Linked DNA regions of Flammeovirga yaeyamensis. The protein of the gene in region 1 binds, or shares a complex with, the protein of each later gene. Links are inferred from orthologs where the notes say so. Each region holds a gene or a part of one and is shown on either strand. Other genes may lie near its edges.

Region 1 (10,482 bases):
CTACGATGAAGACTATTTAGAAGAATTTAAAAAGAAATATCATGGATAAGATCTGTTTTGCGACAAACAATCCGAATAAATTAAAGGAAATTCAAAGACAGCTTGAAGGGCAATATCAAGTAGTGAGTTTGAAGGAAATTGGATGTGAAGAGGAATTGCCAGAGACTCAAGAAACATTGGAGGGAAACTCTGCTCAAAAAGCACAATATGTTTGGGATAATTATAAAGTAAGTTGTTTTGCAGACGATACCGGATTAGAGATTAATGCACTAAACGGAGATCCGGGAGTTTACTCTGCTCGATATGCCGGACCTCAAAGAGACAGTGATGACAACATGGACCTTGTCCTTAAAAACTTAGAAGATAAAGCTGACCGATCAGCAAGATTTAGAACCGTCATCACTTTAGTTTGGAATGGAGAAGTAAAACAAGTGGATGGCATTGCTGAAGGCGAAATCATTACAGTAAGAACAGGTGATGATGGATTCGGTTATGACCCTATTTTCCGTCCTAATGGATATGACAAAACATTTGCTCAAATTTCTGCAGATGAAAAGAATAAAATTAGCCATAGAGGTAAAGCAGTAGAAAAATTAATCACTTTATTGAAAAATCTATAAAAATATCACCTTCTAGACTCTATTAATGAGTGAAGAAGGTGATACCCCTCTAATTTTACTTTTAGTTTAGTATATTGACTCATCAGTGTTTCATCAATGATGTCACCTATCATATTTTTTAAACGTTCTACTACATGTTACTAACATTACAAACAAAGAAGCAGTATAGAAATTTTGGTTTGGCCTTTGGTATCGCTTCTTTAGCGATTCAGATTCTTCCATTATTCTATGCTATGGCTACAAAAGACAATGTGCAGATCAATATTATTGGTCGATTTGTGATTTCATTTTTTGGTGCTCCTACCATCTTATTTTTTGGGTTAGCGTTATTAAAATCATACAAAGAAAAAGCACTTTTTTGGATAGGAATATTGGGCGTTTGGCTCACAGTGATGCTCAATATTTATATTTTTAAGTGGGGAGAAGAAGTATACCTTCAAAATATTTTGCACGACCTTTCTAGAAAAGTCATGGCTATGATTCTAGGATTACTAGCTATTCGATACTTTATACAATCGAAGAATTTTCTTCATTTAATCGTAGGCTTTAGTGTTATCGTATTGATGACGGTAACTAATAGTGTTTTACAAACCTATAAGATGTTACCTCTAGGAGATATATTAGAACAATCTCTTTTAGGAGCAATGTTCTATGTACTTACACTTGGTTTTGGATATATATTATTCAAAATATTTTCAAGTAAAGACGATGCAGAAGATGATTTGGCTGAGGATTTATTTACTCCATTCTCTAAAGCACATTTAGTATTCTACTTTATGATTATCGGTCTTTATTTCTCAGATTTTTGGAAAGGAAATATTGCATGGCAGACAGAGCTTAATATTCTATTTATGTCTTTATTTGCCATGATTGGAATAATCTACTTCTCAAAAAATATCATTACGATTGGTATGGCAATTACGTTAATCTCTTTGATTGGACGAATTATCGCTTTCTATCAAACAAACTCGATGGAAGCGACTTTCTCTATTGTTTTCTCATTGATGATATTGGGATTATTCGAATTCTCAAGAAGAGCAAATAATGAGGAGGAAAAAGCTTTGAAAAAAAGGGGTGGGCGTAAAACCACTTAGATATATACTGAATATCAACTTAAAAAAACAGGCTACCCCAAACAAAATTGAGGTAGCCTGTTTTACTTTTGATACTTATCAAATTACATTTTCTTCTGAAGTACCTGCCATAACACTACGCCGATGGTTACCGATACATTCAAAGAGTGTTTCGTTCCGAACTGAGGAATTTCCAAAGCTGCATCCACTTCTTCAATAGCTTCATCGCTTACGCCCATCACTTCGTTACCAAAAACCAATGCTATTTTTTCATCTTTAGTGGTTTCTAAATCTTGAAGCATTGTACTTCCTTCTACTTGCTCTACTGCATAGACTTTATATCCTTCTTCTTTTAGTTTTTTGATGGCATCCACAGTTTCATCAAAATGTTCCCAAGCAACAGTATCTTGTGCTCCTAAAGCTGTTTTATGAATATCTCTATGAGGTGGTTTTCCTGTTATCCCGCAAAGCACTACTTTTTCAATGGCAAAAGCATCACCCGTTCTAAAGGAAGACCCCACATTGTTTAAGCTTCTAATGTTATCTAAAACAACAACAATATTATTTTTTTCTTGACTTTTGAACTCTTCAGCACTCACTCTGTTAAGTTCGTCCATACTTAATTTTCTCATTATTCTGATCTATTTAATCCCCCTCAGGGTAATGATGACTCATTCTTCTTTTTTCAATTTTATTCATTGCCAACTCTCTGTTGCTCGATAAAATTCTATAGGTCTCTTGATCTTCCAACAATTGGGTATCCCTTTCCATATACTTAAATATCGTTTCGATAATTCCAGATAATTCTTCTTTTATGGAATAAAAAGACCATTGATCTATTTTTCTTACACTTAACAAACCTGCATTTTTCATGTAGATTAAATGCCTTGATGTTTTTGTTTGTGTAAAATCAAGTACTAGTTCGATATCTGAAATACACATTTCTGTGTTTTCATAGAGTAAGTGCATGATACGAATACGAGACTCCTCTCCGAGGGCCTTCATTATCTGTGTGCCTATTGACAAATTGAAGTGTTTCAGCTTCATTTTCTACCTTTTTAAATTCGCTTTCACAAATATGCAAAATATCTTCATTTAAACACATTTTTGAAATAAATAAGGAAAAAATAGTAGTTATGGGTTAACGACATGGTAAAATTCTAAGATTCTATATTTTTTTCACTTGATGTCTTCAATGTTATTAAATAAAATAGTAACATTGTACTAGGTAAAGATAATAGACGTAATGTCTATTATATGGCATGATACACCAGTAACATTAACCAGTTGTGGAAAGACATTCAATATTGTTGGATGTCTTTTTTTATTTAAATAATCAAAAAGTTACTTTTTAAACTACATTTTTCATCTATATCAAATTCTTCACTTTATTTTGAGGATCCCTCTCTTTTTCAGCCATCAAAATTTATTATCTTCGCATTCTGAGTACACTTACTCAAATTTGATTAGACAATATGGTAGAAAGAACAATAAAAATCGGTACTAGAAAAAGTAAGCTCGCACTTTGGCAAGCTGAATATGTAAAATCACTTTTAGAAGAAAATGGTCTAAAGGGTGAATTGGTATTGATTGAAACGAAGGGGGATAAAATCTTAGATAGATCATTATCGAAAATTGGTTCGAAAGGTGTATTTACAGAGGAGTTAGAAGATCAACTAAGAAACGGAGATATTGATATTGCCGTTCACAGTGCTAAAGATATGCAAGCTTCTTTGGGCGATGATTTCGAATTAATTGCCTTTACTGAAAGAGAAGAATGTCATGATGTATTCGTAAGTCACAAAGAAGGTTTTACTGTAGATACAGAAAAAGAATTTGTGATCGGTACTTCATCTGTCCGCCGTGTAGCAATGCTACAGAAACACTTCCCTAACGCCAAAATTGTTGATGTAAGAGGAAACTTACAGACTAGAATTCAAAAAATGAAAGATGGTCTTTGCGATGTACTCATGCTTGCATATGCGGGTGTACACCGTATGGGATACGATAATATTATTGTTCACTCTCTTCCTTTAGATACTTTCACTCCTGCTACAGGACAAGGTTGTGTGGCTATTGAGTCAGCAACAACTCTTGACCCTGAAGTAAGGGAGGCCGTAAGAAAAGCAATCAATAATGTAGATACAGAAACTTGTGTTCGTTCGGAAAGAGCTTTCCTTAAAGAATTACAAGGTGGATGTAGTATTCCTGCTTTCTGTTTGGCTACTTGGACGGAAGACAAACAAATTAATATTACTGGCGGTTTAGCTAAACCAAATGCTAGTGAAATTAGATATACATATACTTGTGCTCCTGAAGATGGAGAAAAGATAGGGACGCAGATTGCTAAGGATACTTTGGCGAATGGTGGAGCTGAGGTGCTTGCGGAGCTAAAAGGAAAGTAAGAGGTAAGAGGTAAGAGGTAAGAGGTAAGAGGTAAGAGGTAAGAGGTAAGAGGTAAGAGGTAAGAGGTAAGAGGTAAGAGGTAAGAGGTAATTTAAGCTTCTAGACAGATTATCTAAAATTTTGAACCCTTTATTCTAGTAAAAATACTATTTATATCTCCGTCTTCAACGAGTTGGCCTTGGCCACTCGATACACGAACTAAGTAGCAGGTAGCAATTTAACAAACAAAAAACTAATCGCACTCAACTATGAAAGGTCTAATGGATCAACGCTTTGGACAAGGCGAAATTGTAATATCAAAAGTAGATGACTTAATCAACTGGGCGAGACTTTCTTCGTTTTGGCCTTTGGGTTTTGGTCTAGCATGTTGTGCAATCGAAATGATTACAACTTGGTCTTCTGCTTACGACTTAGACCGTTTTGGTGTGATTCCTAGAGGTACTCCTAGACAATCGGACGCCATGATTATTTCCGGTACGGTTACTTTTAAAATGGCAGATAGAGTTCGTCGCTTATACGAGCAAATGGCGGAACCTCGTTATGTGATTTCTATGGGTAGTTGCTCTAATTGTGGTGGACCTTATTGGGAGCATGGTTATAATGTAGTGAAAGGTGTGGATAGAATTATTCCTGTGGATGTTTATGTTCCGGGTTGTCCTCCAAGACCTGAAGCACTAATTGGTGGTATTCTTAAGCTTAGAGAAGAAATTCGTAAAGAGACTTTGATGGCACCAAAAGCAGTGGAACGTTTATTAAAGAAACAAAAGGCATAATCATGACTACAGAAGAAATTGCACAATTAATTCAAGAACATGTGAATGTTGAGGTGGAAGTCAATACAAAACAACCTCAACACGAAATCATCGTCAAAAATGTAGATATAGAAAAGGTATGTCGTTTTCTTAAATCAGATAATCGTTTGATGTTTGATAACCTTTCATGTCTAACTGGAATCGATAATGGACCAAAAGCCAATACCATGGAAGTGGTCTATAATCTATACTCTATCACCAAATCTTTTCGACTTACATTAAAAGTGATGTTGGATAGAGAAACTCCACTTTTACCATCAGTTACTTCTGTTTGGAAAGCTGCCAATTGGCACGAAAGAGAAGCCTATGATTTAGTAGGTATGACTTTCGAAAATCACCAAGATTTAAGAAGAATCTTATCTCCTGATGATTGGGAAGGGCATCCACTTCAGAAAGACTATAAAGAACAAGAAAAATATCACGGTATCACCGTTAAATATGAGAGAGATTAATTTATCTCTCTTTTTTTTATTCAAAACTTTAGTAACTTATCAATGCTCTCACTAAATCGTTTAGAAAATGAGAGTGTCTTTTCAATTTTTTATCATTAAACAAACAACATTAAAATGATTATCAGCACAACGGAAACTATACCAAACAGAGAAATTTCAGAAATTCTAGGTATCGCTAGAGGAAGTACAGTAAGAGCAAGAAGTGTAGGTAGCGATATCTTTGCTGGTTTAAAAAATCTTGTGGGAGGTGAAATCTCTGAATACACAAAATTGCAAGCCGATTCTCGTGAACAAGCTATTCAACGTTTGATGGAGGATGCAGATCGTTTGGGAGCTGATGCAGTAGTGAATATCAGATTGACTACCTCTACAGTTATGCAGGGAGCATCTGAGATTTTAGCTTATGGTACGGCAGTAAAATTAAGATAATATGGAATTTGTTGGATTGGGTATGATGTCTCTTTATTTTGGATTCTTCGCTTTTTGCGGAGTCGCATTGATCTATCTTATTATCAAAAGGATAAAGAATAAAGATAGGGACGATAATTTTGAACAAAGAAGTAACTGATATTCTATGTTCAACAAAGTATGCTAGAACGTTGAATTATAACGTCCCAACTCATATTAAAGATAAAAAAAGGCGAAGAAAATTCTTCGCCTTTGTTGATTGATGTTAACCCCTAGGAGAGTTAACTAGTTAATATAGATAAGACTAGATTATACTATTCCCACTCAATCGTTGCAGGTGGCTTAGAGCTGATATCGTAAACTACTCTGTTTACTCCTTTTACTCTATTGATGATGTTATTACTGATTTCAGCTAAGAACTCATATGGTAGGTGTACCCAATCTGCAGTCATACCATCCAAAGATGATACAGCTCTAAGAGCAACAACCTTTTCGTAAGTTCTTTCATCACCCATTACACCGACTGATTGTACAGGCAACAACATTGCTCCCGCCTGCCATACTTGATCATACAATCCGTGATCTTTAAGACCCTGAATAAAGATATGATCAACTTCCTGTAAAATCGCTACTTTTTCAGCAGTTACATCACCCAAAATACGGATACCAAGACCTGGACCTGGGAATGGATGACGTCCTAAAATTTCATCAGGGATATTTAGTGTTTTACCTACTAAACGTACTTCGTCTTTAAACAAAGTGTTTAATGGCTCCACCACTTTTAATTTCATGTAATCTGGTAAACCTCCCACATTGTGGTGAGATTTGATCGTTGCCGAAGGACCTTTAACAGAAACCGACTCGATTACGTCTGGGTAGATAGTACCCTGACCTAACCACTTTGCGTTCTCCACTTTCTTCGACTCCATTTCGAATACATCAACAAAAACTTTACCGATTGCTTTTCTTTTATCCTCCGGATCAGTTTTTCCTTCCAATTCAGAATAGAATAACTCTTTAGAGTCTACACCTTTGACATTCAGACCTAAACCTTTGTAAGATTCAAGTACTGATTCAAATTCGTTTTTACGAAGAAGACCATTATCCACAAAAATACAGTAAAGGTTTTTACCGATAGCTTTGTGTAATAATACAGCGGCTACAGATGAATCAACACCCCCAGAAAGACCAAGGATTACCTCATCATCGCCTAACTTCTCCTTTAATTCTGCTACTGTAGCATCCACAAAAGACTCAGGAGTCCAATCTTGTTTACAACCACAAACACCAACAACAAAGTCTTGAAGCATGAACTTACCATCTGTTGAGTGAGTTACTTCTGGGTGGAATTGAATTCCGAAAGTTTCCTCACCAGTGATTCTGTAAGCAGCTACAGGAATACTGGTAGTACTAGCAATTACCTTAAAGTTTTCAGGAAGGTTAGTGATTGTATCACCATGTGACATCCAAACTTGAGATTCAGCTGGAATGCCTTTAAACATTGGACTTGTATGATCAATAAAGTCCAAGTTAGCACGACCGTATTCACGGTGCTCTGAACGTGCTACAGTTCCCCCATTCTGATGGGCAAGCATTTGTGCACCGAAGCAAACACCCAATAATGGCATTTTACCTCTAATGTCAGATACATCAAAATTTGGTGCATCTTCTTCTAACACTGAGTGAGGAGACCCCGAAAGGATAACACCTTTGTACTCAGAGTGGTTAATTTTAGGTTCGTGATTGTAAGGATAAATCTCACAATAAACGTTTAACTCTCTTACGCGTCTCGCGATCAATTGTGTATACTGCGATCCGAAATCGTAAATCAAGATCTTGTCCATAATAAAGAATGGTATTCAGAGATTATATTTTGATGCATGCAAAGATGACGTTTTTTATTTAAAAAGTGATATTTATTACCATATAAAAACTGATTTTTTTAAAAGTGACATGAGAATTACTTATCAAAAAATTGGTATAACATAATTTATATTTAATAATAAAAAATCACCCTAGAAAAGGTTCTAAGGTGATTTAAGTTTATTTGATATTTATTAAAGTGTTAAATTACTTTACGAGTAATTTAATTGATTTCTGATAATTATTAATGCTAACAATACCTACATAAATTCCTTTGTTTGCATTAAAATCAAACGGTAATTTATTCTGACCTGCTTTAACATTACCAAAAGATTTTTCTTGAATTAAAGAACCATTTAAATCGATGATTTTTAATTCTACTTCTGCATTTTGTTTTAGATCGATAAATAAATTCGAAGAACCATTTGAAATTACTGTAGGACCAATTTTTATGCTTGAAGCATTCGTATAATCCTCTATACTAGTAATATCACTTACTTCTCCTTGGATATTAATTTGACTAATAGCCCAACCCCAAGCTGGAATATTATTGCTTGCTTCTAAGACAAAACGGACAGCAATATTATCTCCTGCTTCAAAATAGTCTAAAAGATTTACTTCATGTTGAACAAACATGTTATCAAGAGGATCAGAATTAAAGTTTACATAAGAATTCCAATCTGAATTATAAGATGCATCATATGGTGCTACAATATCAATCCAATTTGCCCCATCTTTAGAACCTTGAACCGAAACTTTTGATCCATTTGCAATAAAAGCTATATCACTATAAATTAAATGAGCATCTTCTTCTGCAACTTTAATGATATTATTTAAATAAGAAATCTCTGTAAGCCCTGCTGCATATGGATGTTGGGAGTGAAAGGCTGGTGTTTTCAACGGATTATTAACTGAGAATTCTTTAAATAAATCTCCATTGAAATCATCAACTACGTTTTCTTCTGGATTTGAAGAAACATATTCATCGATTACATCACCAAATTCTACAAGATCAAGAACAGCGGCATATGATTTTCTTTCTACTTCATTTGTATAAGCATATACTTTAATCTTATCTATATTAGAGAACAGAGATCCTAAGAACATTAGTTGATGATCCCCTTTATCATAAGCTTCATTAATAGCAACTATTCTACTACCTAAATCGTCATAGACAACCAATGAATCAACATCAGATTTTAAATGTACATCCACAGTTACATCTCCTGTGAGAGTAGATGATATTTGTGTAATACTAGGATACTTTACAATTGCTGGAATTTCAGCGATTGTAGCTGTCCAAATACCTCTACCATGTGTACCAACAACAACTTGATCATCTACAATTTTCATATCCCAAATTGATGTTGCAGGAATACTTCCAGATAACCTATGCCATGAAACAGCATTATCAGTGGTTTCGAAAATTCCGACTTCAGTACCTACCCAAATCTTATTTTCGTCTTGCGGGAATACCATTAAATCATAAACTGCAACATCTGGGAAACCAGTTGTTGAAGACGTACCATTGCCAAAACCTGAAATATCTTCCCAAGATTGACCATAATCTTCCGTTTTGATTATTTTTGGTGCATTTGCATAAGAGAACAAAATGTAGGCAACATTTGGTTTATTAGGATGAGTAGCTAAACCTGAAATTTGTCCCATTTCACGTCCATCATGCAAGAAATTCTCAACCGCTGTAAACGTTTTTGCTTGATCTTTTGATACATGAATTCTAAAGTTGTTTGTTAAAGCTGCACCAGCCCAAACAACATCTCTATCTGCATCAGAAACTTTTACATCTATAAACGAACCAAAAGCCCAAGCTTCTGAAATTCTAGATAATGACCAAGAATCTCCAAAATTAGTTGATTTCCAAACTCCAGAACCACCAACTGCATAAACTACGTCAGGGTCCGTTTTGGTGTTTGATAATTTTGTAATGAATGGACCTCCATCATCAGTATCAGTAATTCCTGAATTTGAAGAAGAGAAAGAAGAACCGCCATTTACAGATTTATAAATAGCATTATTATATATAGTACCTAATATTAAATCTGGATTATCATGATTCCATATCGTCGCAAAACCATCACCTCCTAATGAACGCTTGTATTTAGCATCTGCACTGCCTTCTTCTCCAACCTGAGACATCCAAGTACCATTATCCTGAGAACCACCAATATATCTGCTTTCACCTGGAGCTTTGTCTACATCATAAAACTGAGTTGTATTATAACCGTTTCCAGCAAAATACCATGAATCGTCTGCAATACCTGGATTTGTACCTTTGTCAGAATAGTATATACCTCCATCGTTACAATCGATAAACATAAATTCATTACTTCCTGTAACGACAGCCATAATATTATGGTGATCTGGGTGAACTCCTTCTACTGTAGTTGAATTTTGAGTTTGAGCAAATGAGTTATTTCCATCATATTGACCATAAGCATCTGTTACAGTTCTAATATCTGCAGAAACACTTGTTACATTACCCCATTCTAAAACAATAGTACTTGATGGAAGATTACTTTCATCCCATGATGAACCATCATCTAATACAGGCCATAAGAAGTACATATTATCATTTTCCATTCCTCCATCTTGTGCCATCTCACTGCTTGCAGTTTCAGAATAGTCAATATTATTGATATATAAGTACTCTCTTGATTGATCTGCTGATGGAACATCAGCATCTGTAGCATTCGCTAAATTAAACTTACCATCTTCTTGTTGGTCTCTAAACCCAACCATTAATTGACGATTATTTGTTACATCCCAAACTTCAAATGGAACATCAACATAATCCTCATAAACATAATCTGAAGATGGTACTCCAGCA
Region 2 (5,335 bases), 2.0 Mb from region 1 along the record:
TTTTCCTTCATGATATTGAGCTAAATACGGATAATGAAGGGTGGGAGGCATATACAGTTATTGTTCAGGTGGCCATGATTATGGCCTCATTGGTATCATTTTCCAACAATAGAAACTATTGGTTATTCTTTACTGCAAATAGTACAGCTATGATTTTCGGATCATTAATAGCCATTATTATTATTGGTACCTCCTTATTGATGCTTCCAACATCTACGACTACTACAATATCTTGGGTCGACGCATTATTTACTACTACTTCTGCTGTTTGTGTAACAGGTTTAGCACCATTTAATGTGTCAGAGGTGTTGACATTAAGAGGGCAAATTATATTGATGGTATTGTTTCAAATAGGAGGTTTAGGTATCGTAACCTTAACTACATTTATAGCTTTATCTATCCAAAAAGGAGTGAAAACTAAGGAAGAGATGATCATTCAGGATATGATGGAGTCTGAAAACATAAGTTCGTCGGCCAGAATATTAAAAGGGATCGTTGGAATAACATTTACTATTGAATTATTCGGTGCAATTGGTTTATACTTTTCATGGTTAGAACTTGATTTAACCACCTCAGAACGCATATTCGCTTCTGTTTTTCATTCCATATCTGCTTTTTGTAATGCAGGTTTTTCAATTTTTCCAGAAGGATTACAAGGAACAGCATTCGCAACCGATTGGTTTTCTTCTTCCATTGTCATGATATTGATTATTGTTGGAGGTTTGGGATTTAGGACTTACAGAGAAATTGTTAGTCGACGAAATAAGCATAGAAAACATTTCTCATTACAATCTAGATTATCCTTACAAATGACTGCTATTTTGATTGTAGTGGGCACAATAGGCATCTTTATCACCGATTATGATTATTGGATGGAAAAAAGTGGTGGCGATATTTTATTGCAAACACTATTTACAAGTGTCACTTGTAGAACTGCAGGTTTTTCAGTGGTTGAAATTGGAGATTTATCATCAGCTTCTGTAATGATGATGATCTTATTGATGTATATAGGTGGTGCACCGAACTCAACAGCTGGGGGTATAAAAGTGACCACTGTGGCTTTATTATTTACCTATTTTTGGGCACAAGTTAGAGGAAAGTCAACAGTAAATATAGGATGGAATACAGTACAAGAGGCAAGTATTAGAAGGGCGGTTATAGCATTTATGGTGTCTATATTGATCTCTTTTGTCTGTTTATTTATATTAACGATGTCAGAAACACATTTAGACCTAAGAGACATCACCTTTGAGTTCTTTTCTGCGTTAGGTACAGTAGGACTTTCTAGAGGAATAACTGCAGATTTAACTGTTGTCGGTAAATTAACCATATCCTTTGTGATGTTTAGTGGCAAAATTGGGTTATTTACTCTAGTTTCTTTATTAGGTGAGGATGAAGAAAATTACGAATACCGTTATCCTGAATCCTCTATCTTAGTTGGTTAGATATGAAAAAAGTAAATAAAAGATTTGTATTAATTGGAATGGGTGCTTTCGGTGTCGAAATTGCAAAAGCACTCCGCGACAATAACGAAGATTTATTGATCGTTCTGCATAATCAATTTGATAGTATGAAAGAGTCAAGAGATTCTTTGATTACTTTAAAGAGGTTAAGAGAAATGGGTTTTGAATATTTGTATGAAACCGATACAACAAACCCAATGGCCTTGAGAAAACATATTAAAGAAACGGATGCTGTGATTTTATCACATGGACAGAATTTCGAAACAAAACTATTAACTATTGAGGCTTTAAAGGAAATAGGGGTTCATGAGATTTATGCACGTGCGACTCGTGATATGCATGCTAGAGTCCTCAATAAAATGGGAATTACTAAAGTGATTTTCCCTGAAAAGCAGGAAGGAAAAAGATTTGCTTTGGAATTGCTTAATAAAAAAGCTTTGACTATTGACGAGGTAGCTCCAGGGGTTTTTATTAGTGAGATGAAGTTGCCAAAATCGTTTATAGGGGAGAGTGTTAGAAAGTTAAGATTCCGTGATACCATGCACGTTTCTGTCATCTGTTTAAAAGAAAATTCTTCTACTTGTCATTTAGAAGGAGAAGAAAAGATTTATATCCAAGATTTTAGAGATATTACATTAACAGATAGACATACACTAGTGATCGCTGGAGGTAAAGAAAGAATTAAACACGTTGTAAGTATGGTAGAAGGCTAAGCCTTTTGAACTACAATGCTAGATAATAAATGATCTAATTGATCAAATTGTTGATGGAGGTCAAAATGTTCGATACATGCAGTTCGGGCATTTTGGCCTTTTTCTTTTAATTCATGTGTTTTTAATTGATGAATTAGAGAGAAGTTTTTCGTCAAAGCATCATAGTCTGATGGATTAGAAGTCCATCCACAGTTAAAGTACTTTACGATTTCTGCACCTTCACCTTCTCCATGATAGATGATAGGTAAGCCAACACTCATGCTTTCATACAATTTTGCAGGCAGGGTACCTTTCACATAATTGATCTGAGATATTAAAGCAATATCAAATTGTCTTAGTGTTTGAGGTACTAAATGATAATCGATGGCTCTGTTTAGAAACACATTATTTAATTGCTTCTTCTTGATGATAGATTGGATATTTTTATAATCCACACCATCTCCAAAAATATGTAATTCAATATTTAAATCATCAAACGCTATTTCCTTAATTAATTTTGAGATACCATGTGCTACCCCTAAAACACCCATATAGACTACTTTGATTTTTTCGGATGAATTAAAATCAGTTTTCTGACGGAATTGTTTAGTATTTGTGCCAATTCGGTAGATATGAGGTAAATCAAACCCTAAATCTTTGATGTATTCTTGTGATTCTTTCGATTGTGTTACTAAAGCATCTGCTTTTTTGTAATAGAATTTTTCTAACCAATGCAATACTTTATAAGCAACTGATGATTTCGATAAACCATTAATGTCAACCATCGCTTGGGGCCATAAATCACTTACATTTAGCACTACATTTACACCGTAAAGTTTTTTGGCAAGGATACCAAAAATAGGCAATGTAATTGGGGGGGTTTGTATGAGTAAAATATCTAATTTTTGCTTTTTCACCTCTCTTAATGAAGTGAGCATACTAAATAGCATACTAAACATACTGATAAGACGAAGGAACATATTGTTCTTCTGAGAAGGCAATAACCAATGCCTAATTACTGTAATGTTCTTCTTTTTAGAAGTTCTTTTCCAAGTAAAAAAGTCTTTGAGGGTAATTTTTCCAGTAGGGTAATAAGGGTGAGAGGTAAATACAGTCACTTTATTTCCTTTTTTGGAAAAACTTTGAGCTAAGAATTCAAATTGATGAGGGGCAGCACCAAAATCCGGCGGAAAGCAATGTGTTACTATTCCGATGTTTTTTGATGTTTTCCCTAAGGTATTCTGTAATGTTTCTTGTATGTTCTCTGTATAATACGTCATTAAATCTTCCTAGCGATCTACTTCCCCCATAATAATATCAATCGACCCCATGATCACAATAAGATCAGATAATAGGTTGCCTTTACCTAACTCTGGTAAAACACTTAAGTTACAAAAACAACATGATCTTGCTTTAAGTCGTTCAGGGATATCAGATTTTCCGTTGGTACGCATAAAAAATCCAAGTTCCCCTTTAGGGCCTTCAGCTCTTGCATAATAATCCATTGCTTTTGGTCTAATTTTCTTAGGTACAAAAGCTTGAGGATCAAAATTTCTATCTCTTTTATGTTCTTTTTGAAGCTTACCAATACATTGTTCAATGATTTTGATAGACTCAAAACACTCTTCAACACGAACATATGTTCTGTCCCAACAATCACCTACGGAGCCCATAATTCCTTTGCCTACAGGAATATCAAAGTCTAATTCAGGGTATGCTGAATAAGCATCTACTCTTCTTAAATCATGTGCTAATCCAGATCCTCTAAGAACCGGTCCTGAAGTGGCATAATCAAGTGCTGTGCTTAAAGGTAAAACCCCAACATTTGCCGTTCTTTCTACAAAGATTTTATTGTTGATCACCATTTCTCTAAACTCAACGAGTTTAGGTTTGAGGTAGGTGATGAATTCTAAACATTTCTCTTCAAAACCAACAGGTAAATCATAATATAAACCTCCAATCCAGATATAATTATAAAGCATTCGAGCACCAGAAACCCATTCTAGAAGTCTTAGAATGTGTTCTCTATCACGCATCATCCACAAGAAAGGAGTAGTGGCACCGGTGTCCAAAACATAAGTACTTACCGCAATAAAGTGAGAAGCTATTCTGTTCAATTCGGCCACCAAAACTCTGATATATTCCACTCTTTTTGGAATTTTATCAGTAATACCCAGCATATGTTCTACACCCATTGCATAAATATGCTCAGAGTTCATAGAAGCTACATAATCCATTCTATCGATGTAAGGAATGATTTGCTGAAAACTTAAATTCTCAGCATGTTTTTCGAAACATCTGTGCAAATAGCCTAAATGAGGAGTAAGATCTACTACATATTCACCATCGGTTAATACTTCTACTCTTAATACACCATGCGTAGCAGGGTGATGCGGGCCTATATTAAGGACCATCTCCTCTGTACGAAGGTTATCTATATTGTAAAAGTTACGAGATGAATTTACTAAATGGTTTTCATCATATTGATATTGAACTTGTCTTTTCTCCATCAAAAAATAGCTGTTTGTCAAAAAGAATTATTAACAAAAGTCGTTAATAATCATTGAAAAATAAAAACTGATTACAAAGATGAAAAAAAAAGAACTAAAAATAGCCCAAAACCTTAGTTTAGTTATTAATGATAAGAAAATAAGACTATTTTTGCTCATGACTTAAATGACTTTGTGAAAAGTCATGCCTAGGGCCATTTCATTTTTTTCGAAATGGGTAGTAGTAACATTTTTGACGCACTTTAAATCGTTTTTTAAGATGGGAACACCACAAGACGAAACTCAATCAAATGAGTTAAACGAGCAAAATTTGACAGAGGAAACAACTTCACAGATCGAGGATGTAGCAGACATGGAGGATGTAGCAGACTTCGGTGATGATGAAGCCACTTCAGTGGAAGAAGAATTACAGGAAGACAAAGACTTTACTGGATTCGGAAAACAAGAATTATTAGACGAGATCAAGAAGATTGTGAACTCTTCTGATGTCGTAAAAGCAGAAAAGATTTCTAAGAAAATCAAAGAAGCTTTTGATCCAATCGTAAAAGAGGAGGAAGCAGCTGCAAAGGCAGAGTATTTAGAAGCGAATGGTAACACAGACGGTTTCGAATACCATAATGCAGATATCAAATCATTCAACGATGCTTTTTATGCTATCAAGAATGCAAGA
Region 3 (10,613 bases), 1.5 Mb from region 1 along the record:
GATACATTCAAACCAATCATATTAGCTACGCAAGCAGTGGAGAACAACATCAAGAAATACTCCAAATAGAGCCCTCTAATACCCATTATAGTGTTCCCTATCAATACAAAAACCAATACTTGTACTGCAGACATCCCAGATAATATGGCCACTTTTGAGTATAAATACGATTGATTACTTAATGATAAATACACTTCCCTTTTCCGTATTTTCCGGTCTTTTATCAGTTCCTCTGCACTAATCATGAGTCCTAAAAAGAGGGCTACTATCACCGACATAAATATGTACGAAGGCATATTCATGTTTTCTCTAAAAACATAATCTGCTTGGTAAATCAGTTCGTCAAAATGATAAAAATAAACAATTAAGGATAGCATTAAGGCTAAGAATGGTGCTTGAATCAAGTTCACCATCATGTATTGTTTATTATTGAATTTTGTATTAAGGTCTCTCAATACAAATATTTTAAACTGATTTATTTTAGAAGGAATTTCTAAAACATTCTTTGGAGGAGAAGTTATTCTCTCCACTTGAGGAAGTTTAATCGATTCTTTAAACTTTTTCCACCATAATTCAGGCTTCCATTTTCTTTTTCGAGTACGTCGACCATATTCATCGAGTACTTTGGATTCCAAAATTTCGAAAACTTGCTCTGAGTCAACATTTCCACATTTTTGACACTCACTTTGAATATCTGCGTAATTTGCCTCTCCTTTGAAATATGACACTGCAGTAATTGGATTACCATAGTAAACAGGATACCCTCCTACATCCAACACCACGAGTTTATCAAACATTTTATAGATATCTGATGAAGGTTGATGAATGACCACAAAGATCAGCTTTCCACTATAAGTCAACTGTCTTAATAGGTCAATAACGTTTTCAGAATCTTGTGATGATAAACCAGAAGTAGGTTCATCTACAAACATCACCGAAGGTTCTCTTAGTAACTCTAAACCTATATTTAATCGTTTTCTTTGGCCTCCACTAATCGTTTTCTCTAACGGATTACCCACCTTTAAATCTTTTACACTATACAAACCAAGGTTTTCTATGGTACGCATAATGATCTTTTCCACCTCTTCGGGTGTTGACTTTGCAAAACTTAGTTTAGCAGCAAAATAAAGGTTTTCGTATACTGTAAGTTCTTCAATTAATAAGTCGTCCTGCGGAACATAACCTATGACCCCTTTCACTTTTTCGGGTTCTTTATGAATATCGATACCATTGATAAGTACTTCACCCATTTTGGGCTTATACGTACCATTCAATACATTCAATAAAGTTGATTTACCAGAACCTGATGCTCCCATAAGCGCTACCATGTTCCCTCCTTCTTCGGCAATATTGATATCATGTAGTCCATGTTTTTTACCAAAGAAATAATTGATGTTATTCGCTTCAAATGAGATTGGATCAACATTCTGAATCCCCACAAAAACTGATGAGACTTCTGAGTGATATAGATTACTACCTACTTTACCACCAATTCTAATCACACCTCCAACATCCAACGCATAACAGCGGTTCAAGGTCATTTTCTCACCGTTCAGTACGTATACTTGATCTTGATTACAAACTTTCACAAAATACATTCTAGCCAAAGGCATGTATAATACTGAAAGTGGTGTTTTTATGTTACTCTTATATAAATGTCGTTTACCACCATAACCCTCTTCATCATTCGATATCGTTAAACAGTTATGTATCTTGGCTAATTCCTCAATTTTATTTGTTGTAAGAAACTGTTGCATTCTATGAAGCCTATCGAATTCTATATTATAGGATTCACAAATAATCTTCATGATGCGTTGTTCTTCTTCAGAGAACACATCATTGGAATAAGCCAATTCTAACAATTCAATAATTGTTACAATACGCTGTCTTAACGTTAACTCTTCAGCAGCCATTGTCGCAATTTCTCTAATCTCATCGTTAGAAGCATTTCTTCTAGCCTGATGTTCAAAGAGTTCAATATATTTATTGATATTGCTTTCGTGGAGTGTAAAAGTTAAGTAATCTTCTAAAATCTCAATGGCTTCATCAATAGAACCATCGGCTGTAGCCATAATAGCAAACAGTTTCGTTAGAGATTTTAAGACTTTTTCGTTCATAAGTTAGGTCATTTGGCGATCGCGGAGTTCTATACGATCACTCGATAAGATGTTATAGTTAATGTTGACTAGAGATGTTGATATATGATTGACATCAAGGGTTTATCGACAGCTCTTATTATCACCTACTTTCAATGAAAACAGGTTTATAGTAATTAAAACATCTCTAATTAAACAAAAAAAGTCCTGTGTTCAAAACACAGGACCCTTGAATGTCTGCAAGATTTAAATTACATGCTTACAGTCACTTTTCTTAGTGCTTCCACAGTAGCAGTAATATCTTTAAGATCTTCTGCTTTCAACTGGTAACCACCTTTATTTTCTTTCAACTTCTCGTCAAATTTTAAAGCATCAAACTGACCTTGTAATTTCACGAATTCTGCATAATACTTTTTAGTATCTGCGTTTGTTCCTTCTAGAGGCTTCAAGATTTCTACGATTGCATCGATAGAAGATTCTTGCTTAGCTACTGCAGTCATTAGATCTACTAATACTGCATTTCTAGCTTCAGCAGGCAAATCTTTAGGAGCATTTTGAACTAGACCTAAAGAGATATGTAAAGCTTCTAAAGTTGTACCTGTTACGATCAAAGCTGCAACGTCGTACTGAGAATTTGTATTAAGGAAAGCTTTTACTTTGCTTTCTGATTCAGAAATCACTTTCAACATTGCCTCTTTATCAGAAAGGGCTGTTTCAAGTTTATCACTAAGATCGCTACCCATAGCATCAGAGATACCCAATTTATCTGATAACTTTCTTGCAGTCGAGAAGTAATTGATAGCTTCTTGAGGCTTGTTTGAAGCAGATAAATAAGCGATATCAGAAATATATACACCGAAGTTTAATGCAGATGATGCATCTTTTAATACATATGATTCTGCTTTGTCTTTCGAGTTTAGTAATGAAGCGTCAAACTCAGCTCCACTTCTTTCTAACAATACAGGGATTGAAGTTGGGTCAGGAGCATTATTTAAGATTATATTAAAATCTACTGATGCTTCTTTCACTGCTGCGATTTCCTTCTTTGTCTCATCGTTGTTTGAAGAATCAGCCGATCCACCACAAGCGATCATAGTTGTAGCTAAACCACAAGCGATAGCAATTTTACCTAAATTTTTATATTTAGCACTAAAAGTCATAATCTTATTTCGATTAGGTTCTTTAAAAAAAATTCAGACCAAAAATAATTGTAAATATTATATATCAAAAAAAAATACCGCTAAATCTTTAAATTCTATTGTATTAAACCTAGGTGAAAGATATTATTAGCATTTCAATACTGTTTTCGATCAATTTTCTTATCAGGTTATCTAAAATGATTTTATCTTTGCATCTATGGAAAACGAATTAGGCTTTTTATCTCAAATGTTTGATACTTTATACCTCTTTCCTGAAGAGCTAGAAGACATTGAGATTCCAGAGGAAGAATTGGCAAAAATCAACGGAGATCAGGTTGAGAAGAAAGAGGAATCACCTAAAAATGAGGTGAAAGAACAAAAAGCTGTTCCTAAAAAATCTATCAATAAAACTTTACCTACTGATTATTATGGTGAGAATAAACGTCATATCGTTATCCTTATCGAACACAGTGGTGTGGATATCTATAGAAGTAAAGAATTCCAGTTATTGCTAAAAATTATTGGAGCCCTACAATTATCATTACAAGAAGTAGCTGTGGTGAATGTTTTGGAGCAAAAAGATCAATTAGATCAACTGATGAAAAAACTTGAGCCAAAACACATACTATATTTTATTAATGGGGATGAAAGCCCAATTTCAAGTCAGAAAGTACCTAAATACGTTCCTACTGAAATTGATGATTGCCCGGCAGTAGCTGCGGACAGTCTTTCAAAACTATTATTTGATACCGAAAAGAAAAAAGATCTTTGGTTATCGCTTAAAACACTATTTGATTTATAATTTAGATCATCATCAACCTCCATACACCTGTAATAAATACAAGCAATAAACCAGCAGGTGTAAGGTATTTCCAACACAAAGTCATTAACTGATCCACCCTTAACCTTGGGTAAGACCAACGTATCCACATTTGTACAAATACAAGGAATAATGTCTTACTCATTAACCAAACAAATCCCCATACATAACCCGATAATTCTCCAGTTGTACCTGTAGTCCAATCGGCCAATCGTAGCGATCCAATATTAATGAATGGTGTGTTCCAAGAGCCTAAAAATAATACAGAGGCAAATACACAACCTAATAACATTACACCATATTCAGCAAGCATCATAAAGGCAAACCTCATTCCTGAATATTCAATATGATATCCAGCAATCAGTTCTGTCTCTGCTTCAGGTAAATCGAAAGGTGCTCTATTTGCTTCAGCTAAAGATGAGATATAAAATATGATGAATGCTAGGATTAAAAACGGATTTCTAAGAATATTCCAAGTTAGAATTCCGCCCATATCAGTTACATCTATTCCTAAAGATTTTAAGCCAAATAAATAATTCACATCTGCTGATAAAAGCCCTTGTTGAGTAGAAATAATCTCTGTATTCAAGGTTTGAGCAGTCATCACAACACACAGCACTGCCAGGCCCATTGGCACTTCATATGAAACCATTTGAGAAGCTGATCTCATGGCTCCATATAGAGCGTATTTATTGTTCGAACTCCATCCTGCTGCTATAATTCCTAAAACTTCTAACGATAAAATCGCTAAAATATAAAAAACACCAATCATCGACTGAGAACCGTAAATACCATTGGTAAATGGCAGTACAGCAAAGCCTGCAAATACAGGCATAAAAATGACTATTGGTGCGTATTTAAAAATGGTTCTGTCTACCGCTTTTGGAATAATATCTTCCTTTGTTAATAGCTTTAGTATATCTGCAAATGTTTGCAATAAACCTCTTGGACCCACATTTACAGGTCCCATTCGGTCTTGCATCCAAGCAGAAACTTTACGCTCTACGTAGATTCCCAAAATGGCAAATACTAAAAGAAATGGAAGATATAAAACAAGTGCTAGCATAGTTTGTATCTGACTAAAAAATTATTCTGATTATAAAGAACAACTCGGGTGTACGCTTACAGTTTGTTCGATTGCTCAGATTTTCAAGTTGCAATTTAATTAATTGATCAAGATAATATTCATCAAACAGTAGTTTATTCGCAATTTTATTAACGTTCGTATTATTTTTTTGCATAATTATTAATATTTCAAGGTTTACCTTTCATATTAATTAGCAGAAACCATTTCAAACAAATGATTTTTAGTTAATCCATCTTTTTTTTTCTAATTTGAAGTATTATCAGTAAACTTGTTGATTACATTTTTTAAAATCGACTACAGAATATGTTTTTGATAATCTTATAATTAATTCATCATATACTTTTAATGAGTAAAACAATTAAGAAGCTACTCATCTTACTTTTTTCAACTTGCCTAACACTACTATCTGCTTCTGTACATGCACAATTTACTATAAAAGGCCAAGTCGTTGAACAAGGAAGTAATCTCCCTGTTCCTTTTGCTAGCGTCTATTTTGAGGGAACAACCATTGGTACCTTAACCAATAATAATGGTCTTTTTTCCATCACAATAGATGATTACAAAGGAAAGACATTGGTGGCTAAATTTACTGGATATGAGCATTGTACAAAGAAACTAAACAATTCGAATTACAATAAAAAGATTATCCTCAAACTGAAGGAAAGCTCTACGGAATTAGAGGAGGTTGTCATTAAGTCGAAGAAATGGGAAAACCCTGCTTGGGAAATCCTCAGAAACGTTCAAAAGCATAAAGATGATAACGATACAAGAGATTTAAAATCCTACGAATATAAAAGCTACACGAAATCGGATATTTGGGTAGGTAATGTGAACGAAAACTTCAAAAAGAAAAAAGTAGTTTCTGATATTCTTGATTCCTTTGAAGATTTTGAGCCTATAACCGACGAAAGAGGACAGCCGGTGATACCAATTTTTAGTTCTGAGGTCTCGTCTACTATTTATTACATCAAAAATCCTGATGCAAAGACAGAATTAATAGAAAAATCCAGAATTAGAAGTGTGGGGCCTGACGATAGTGAAATGATTTCTCAGATTGTAGGATCATCATTTATTGACTTCAACCTTTACCAAAACTCATTCATATTTTTTGGCAAACAATTTATCTCTCCTATTACTTCTGAATGGCGTAATTATTATGATTATACACTTCAACCAAAAAAGATTAGTATTGATGGTATTGATTGTCATAAAATCGACTTTGAACCAAGAAGAGAAGAAGATTTAGCCTTTACTGGCACAATGTATATTGCCGATTCGGCTCATCAGTTTGCTTTGGTGAAGTGGGATGCAAAACTAAACAAAGAGGCCAATATCAATTTTGTTGATTCCGTACATTTAATGCAGGTGTATGAGCCTATATTAAAGGATAATCAGAAAACTGGATGGTTACCAAAGAAACAAGACTTTATAATCAGTATTGGTAAAATTGCTGATAAATGGGCAAAGGTAAAACTGAATATAAAAATCAGAAATAGTGATTTTATTGTCAATCAACCGAAAGCAAGAAAATTTTATGATCAGCCGGTGATTATGGATCCGGATGCGTTGAATGGAGTAAATGATGAAAAATATTGGGAAACCCAACGTCCTGAACAACTCACCACAAAAGATCAACAAATTTTTAGCATGATCGACTCGGCTGAGTCTACCCCAAGGGTTAAGATTATTTCTTCGGTGGGCGATATGATTACAAGTGGACATAAGAAATTTGGTCCTATAGAATTAGGCCCTATACCTTTCTTATATGCTTTTAATAGTGTGGAAGACCATCGATTCCAATTAGGTTTCCAAACTAATAACGAATTTTCTAAGAAATGGTCGTTTAATGGATTTTTAGCCTACGGCACTAAGGACAAAGAATTCAAATATGGTGGACAAGCTAGATATATTATTAATAGAAAACATTGGGCATTAATTGGTGCTTCTTATTATAATGATTTAAGAAGGGTGAGTGTTAACCAAGCCAATTTTAATAGCCGACCATTGTTCTTAGCGGCATTAAGATGGGGCGATATGCGTTATCCTTACATGGAAAAAAACGCATCTATTTGGTATGAGAAAGATATTACAAGAGGTTTTAATGTAATGACTAAATTGACCCATCGTATTATTGATCCTTTATTTCCGTACAAACAAGAAGGCGATTTTGAAAACAATACTCCGGTATATGATCAGTTAGTGGGGACGGAAGCTTATGTGAAACTTACTTATGGTTTAGGTCATCGATATGTCACCAATAGAGCCAATTATAGAAAATTAGTCGCTCAAGACAATCGCCCAAGAATATCATTTGATTATACTATTGGCATTCCGAATGTTTTAAATAGTAATTATTCGTACCAACAAATTCGTTTAGGTTTAGATCAGAAGGCAAATATTGGAAAGTTCGGTACATCTAGTTATGTGCTTCAGGGTGGTTTTATCCTAACCGAGGCTCCTTTTCCATTTTTAGCCATGCCTTTTGGTAATAACGTACCTCTACTCTACAACCGATATGCCTTCAATTTAATGGATTTAGGTGAGTTTGTAGGTGACAGATGGGCATCTCTGCAACTGATGCACCGATTTGATGGAAATATCCTCAACCGAATTCCACTGATCAAAAAACTAGGATGGCGTACAGTAGGTATTTGTAATATTATGTATGGTGATTTGAGTAGTAAAAATGCCAATCAGGCGGTGAGGCCCCAACTTCTTGATGGTGAACAATATGATCCTAACAGAGAAGCTAAAGCCTTGGACCCTAGTACTCCTTACGTTGAGATAGGTACTGGTGTAGAAAATATTTTTAAGGTCTTGAGAGTCTACACTATTTGGAGAACGACTTACCATACACCAACATCAAATAATTTTGGGGTATATGTCGCTTTTGGAGTTTCTTTCTAAGATCTCACCTCAGTCTTCATACATATTCATATTAACCTTTATATTTGTACCCAAAATTTGATCATCACCAATTTAAAATCAGTATTTGTATATGAAAATTAGAGTAGGACAAGGATATGATGTGCACCGTCAGGGTGAAGGAGAAGAATTATGGCTTGGAGGAATCAAATTTGAGCATACTCACGGTTTAATAGGACACTCTGATGCTGATGTTTTGATCCATGCGATCTGCGATGCTATTCTTGGTGCTGCCAATATGAGAGACATTGGTTTCCATTTTGCAGATACAGACCCTCAATTTAAGGGAATAGATAGTAAAATCCTTTTGGCTGATGTAATGAAGATTGTCAGAAAAGAAGGTTGGGAATTAGGCAATGTAGATTGTACGATCGTTGCTGAAAGGCCAAAAATCAATCCTCATATACCTGCTATGAAAACATGTTTAGCGGAAGTAATGGGAGTTGAAGAGGAAGACATTTCATTGAAAGCGACCACTTCTGAAAAAATGGGTTTTGTAGGCAGAGAAGAAGGAATGGCTGTTCATGCCGTTGCTTTGATTACTAAAGCATAAATCTCACTTATAATAAGGACGTTGCAATGCAACGTCCGTACATATTTTTTGATAAATACTCTTAAGTATTTAGGCCTAATTCTTTCATCAAGAGGCTAGCATTGAATTTTTCACAAACCCCTGATTTAATTTTATAATCAAATTCAAATCCACCTTGGTGATAATCAAAATCAAAATGATAATTCTTTGTCATCTCCGAATTATCCGATTCAAATTCAGAAAGCTGAAGGTCATGGGTAGCGACTAAAATATAAGCATCTCTATTTTCTTTCAATTTCTCAAGAAGCGCAAAAGACCCTTTCAGTTTATCGACCGAATTCGTTCCTCTCAGCATTTCGTCAACCAAGAATAAATAACGCTGATTAGAATTAATCGCTTCTACAATTAATTTAATGCGTTCTAATTCGGCTTTAAAAGTAGATTCACTTAACCTTAAGTTATCTGATATACGCATTGAGGTAATCAATTTCACTGGCTTTCCTACCGAAAACTGTTTAGCACAAACAACACTGCCAATATAAGATAACACCAAATTAATTCCCGCTACCCTTAAAAAAGTACTTTTACCAGACATGTTGGAACCGGTAATAATACTTACTCTATTATCATTTTGTAAATGATACGAATTCGCTACTCCTTCATTTTGAGTACCAGAAATACCTTCAAATATTAAGGGGTGTCCCATTTCTAACCCTTCAAATACATATTCTTTATCAGTATACTCTGCCTCTACCCATTCAGGTTTATTTCTTTGTAGAATTGCCAAACTATTTATTGCTTCTAGCTGACCAATCACATCATATAAGTCATCAAATAATTGGGGATATTGATTGAACCAATTTCTTATGTTTTTTACTAATCGAATATCAAAAGGAAAAAAAGCGTATAACATTACCAACCCCACTAAGTTTCTTCTAATATCCAATTGTTGAATCATATAGGATAAATCTTTCAATGGTTTTAGAAATGTTTCTCCATTTCCGATTTTAGCCACCTCTGATTGAAATAATTTGGAAGTAAAAGATGCCTCACCAATTAATTTGATCAATTGCGAAAGCTTTTCTAAAGTTTCGGAACTATTACTAATCAATTCCATAAAAGCAGCCACTCCTTTTCCTACTTTACTCATCACAAAGAAATTAGCGATAACTAATCCAATACCTAAACTACCCACCCATTCTTGAGTGGTCACCAAACCGTAAACAACTACACACCATAAAACAGGAACCAAATAAGAGTAATAAAGATAAATTTTCTCATTTTTTAATTCGAACTTAGAAATCTCATCAGTATTTACAGGTTTAAATCCTTTCTCATTTTCATTATCAAAAAGTAAGTATTGAAATTGATTTGAAAACTCTTTCTTATCTGATAATTCATTTACGGCCTCTCTTCTTTCCAATATTTTATCAAATTTCACATCAGCAACTTCTTGAAAGAAAGAGGCAAGCTTTGTTTTTCCTAATCTAGTTTTAGCTCTGTTGATAAAATGGAACAATCCAAACTCACCAAAAATATCTAAATCATTAGCAAAATGATGCTGAGGGTTGATAAACTCTTCTCCGTTACTATAAATATTTGCTTCGCCTTTAATAGTATTCAACTCATTTTCTATCAATTGATATTTGACTTTATACTCTGATAATCGAGATAATATTTTTTGATGAAGACGAACAACAACGGCAAAACCTAAAAACTCAACTAAAATAGATATCCAAAGAAAATCGCTCAAATAGTTATAAAATAAAAATGACAAACCTATTGATGCAACAACATAGATGAGTCTCAAAAAAGAATATTGATTTGATTTTTTCTCTAACGAGCTAATGAATTGATTTAGTTTATTAATTTCTTCTTGATAATGTAAAGACATGTGTAAATACTATTTATTGAACAACAAAGTTATAATAATCTTGAAGTTATCATTGATAATAGATACAAAAAAAGGTTGTTTTCAAAAAATGAAAACAACCTTTTTCTTTGAAGTATTTAT

The links.
Region 2: the proteins of nuoB (region 1) and KMW28_RS11935 are in contact, whole or in part, in a cryo-EM structure (PDB 6KHJ), measured with the Thermosynechococcus vestitus proteins. The link is inferred for Flammeovirga yaeyamensis from one-to-one orthologs. Residues at the interface, in WP_011056552.1 of Thermosynechococcus vestitus: Leu46, Met47, Tyr48, Thr50, Ala51, Cys52, Phe54, Ile55, Glu56, Ala58, Ala59, Ile61, Gly62, Ser63, Arg64, Phe65, Asn76, Pro78, Thr89, Thr91, Lys93, Met94, Ala97, Leu101, Met123, Phe124, Ser126, Asp127, Ser128, Tyr129; in WP_011057128.1 of Thermosynechococcus vestitus: Pro17, His18, His19, Pro20, Ser21, Met22, Val25, Arg27, Met29, Thr31, Ile38, Asp39, Cys40, Glu41, Pro42, Val43, Ile44, Gly45, Tyr46, Leu47, His48, Arg49, Gly50, Met51, Lys53, Ile54, Asn57, Arg58, Pro65, Tyr66.
Region 3: the proteins of nuoB (region 1) and KMW28_RS13510 are in contact, whole or in part, in a crystal structure (PDB 6Y11), measured with the Thermus thermophilus proteins. The link is inferred for Flammeovirga yaeyamensis from one-to-one orthologs. Residues at the interface, in WP_096411117.1 of Thermus thermophilus: Arg16, Glu17, Gly18, Leu24, Leu27, Val28, Trp30, Gly31, Arg32, Asn34, Ser35, Trp37, Thr54, Asp55, Ala56, Asp59, Ala61, Arg62, Phe63, Gly64, Glu66, Val67, Phe68, Arg69, Ala70, Ser71, Arg73, Gln74, Ala75, Asp76; in WP_096411122.1 of Thermus thermophilus: Arg36, Val44, Arg45, Met46, Gly47, Pro48, Asn49, Arg50, Val51, Leu57, Gln58, Ala61, Asp62, Ile64, Lys65, Ile67, Phe68, Lys69, Glu70, Ile72, Val74, Glu223, Ala224, Glu225, His233, Thr234, Glu235, Tyr236, Ser237, Trp241.

What each region holds. Positions count from the first base shown.
Region 1 is NZ_CP076132.1:4,988,402-4,998,883, forward strand. Bases 3,291-6,109 are described here. They hold nuoB (NADH-quinone oxidoreductase subunit NuoB), read left to right. Parts: upstream 3,291-4,347; coding sequence 4,348-4,872; downstream 4,873-6,109. Other genes in these bases: hemC (hydroxymethylbilane synthase), read left to right, coding at 3,291-4,098; KMW28_RS19925 (NADH-quinone oxidoreductase subunit C), read left to right, coding at 4,875-5,363; KMW28_RS19930 (YbjQ family protein), read left to right, coding at 5,478-5,792; guaA (glutamine-hydrolyzing GMP synthase), read right to left, coding at 6,086-6,109. Also shown: KMW28_RS19890 (GNAT family N-acetyltransferase), read left to right, coding at 1-49; KMW28_RS19895 (non-canonical purine NTP diphosphatase), read left to right, coding at 42-620; KMW28_RS19900 (hypothetical protein), read left to right, coding at 755-1,714; KMW28_RS19905 (RNA methyltransferase), read right to left, coding at 1,798-2,325; KMW28_RS19910 (ArsR/SmtB family transcription factor), read right to left, coding at 2,339-2,740; more of hemC, read left to right, coding at 3,169-3,290; more of guaA, read right to left, coding at 6,110-7,618; KMW28_RS19940 (VPS10 domain-containing protein), read right to left, coding at 7,842-10,482. UniProt on the Escherichia coli protein: NDH-1 shuttles electrons from NADH, via FMN and iron-sulfur (Fe-S) centers, to quinones in the respiratory chain. The immediate electron acceptor for the enzyme in this species is ubiquinone.
Region 2 is NZ_CP076132.1:3,032,524-3,037,858, reverse strand. What follows is about bases 2,556-5,335. They hold KMW28_RS11935 (NADH-quinone oxidoreductase subunit D), read right to left. Parts: upstream 4,666-5,335; coding sequence 3,445-4,665; downstream 2,556-3,444. Other genes in these bases: KMW28_RS11930 (DUF349 domain-containing protein), read left to right, coding at 4,925-5,335; KMW28_RS11940 (glycosyltransferase family 4 protein), read right to left, coding at 2,556-3,435. Outside these bases: KMW28_RS11950 (TrkH family potassium uptake protein), read left to right, coding at 1-1,445; KMW28_RS11945 (potassium channel family protein), read left to right, coding at 1,448-2,176; more of KMW28_RS11940, read right to left, coding at 2,173-2,555.
Region 3 is NZ_CP076132.1:3,454,408-3,465,020, forward strand. The notes cover bases 3,081-6,030. They hold KMW28_RS13510 (complex I subunit 1/NuoH family protein), read right to left. Parts: upstream 5,122-6,030; coding sequence 4,039-5,121; downstream 3,081-4,038. Other genes in these bases: KMW28_RS13500 (hypothetical protein), read right to left, coding at 3,081-3,256; KMW28_RS13505 (hypothetical protein), read left to right, coding at 3,453-4,037; KMW28_RS13515 (DUF5686 and carboxypeptidase-like regulatory domain-containing protein), read left to right, coding at 5,488-6,030. Outside these bases: KMW28_RS13495 (ATP-binding cassette domain-containing protein), read right to left, coding at 1-2,117; more of KMW28_RS13500, read right to left, coding at 2,348-3,080; more of KMW28_RS13515, read left to right, coding at 6,031-8,049; ispF (2-C-methyl-D-erythritol 2,4-cyclodiphosphate synthase), read left to right, coding at 8,141-8,620; KMW28_RS13525 (MutS-related protein), read right to left, coding at 8,682-10,493. UniProt on the Escherichia coli protein: NDH-1 shuttles electrons from NADH, via FMN and iron-sulfur (Fe-S) centers, to quinones in the respiratory chain. The immediate electron acceptor for the enzyme in this species is believed to be ubiquinone.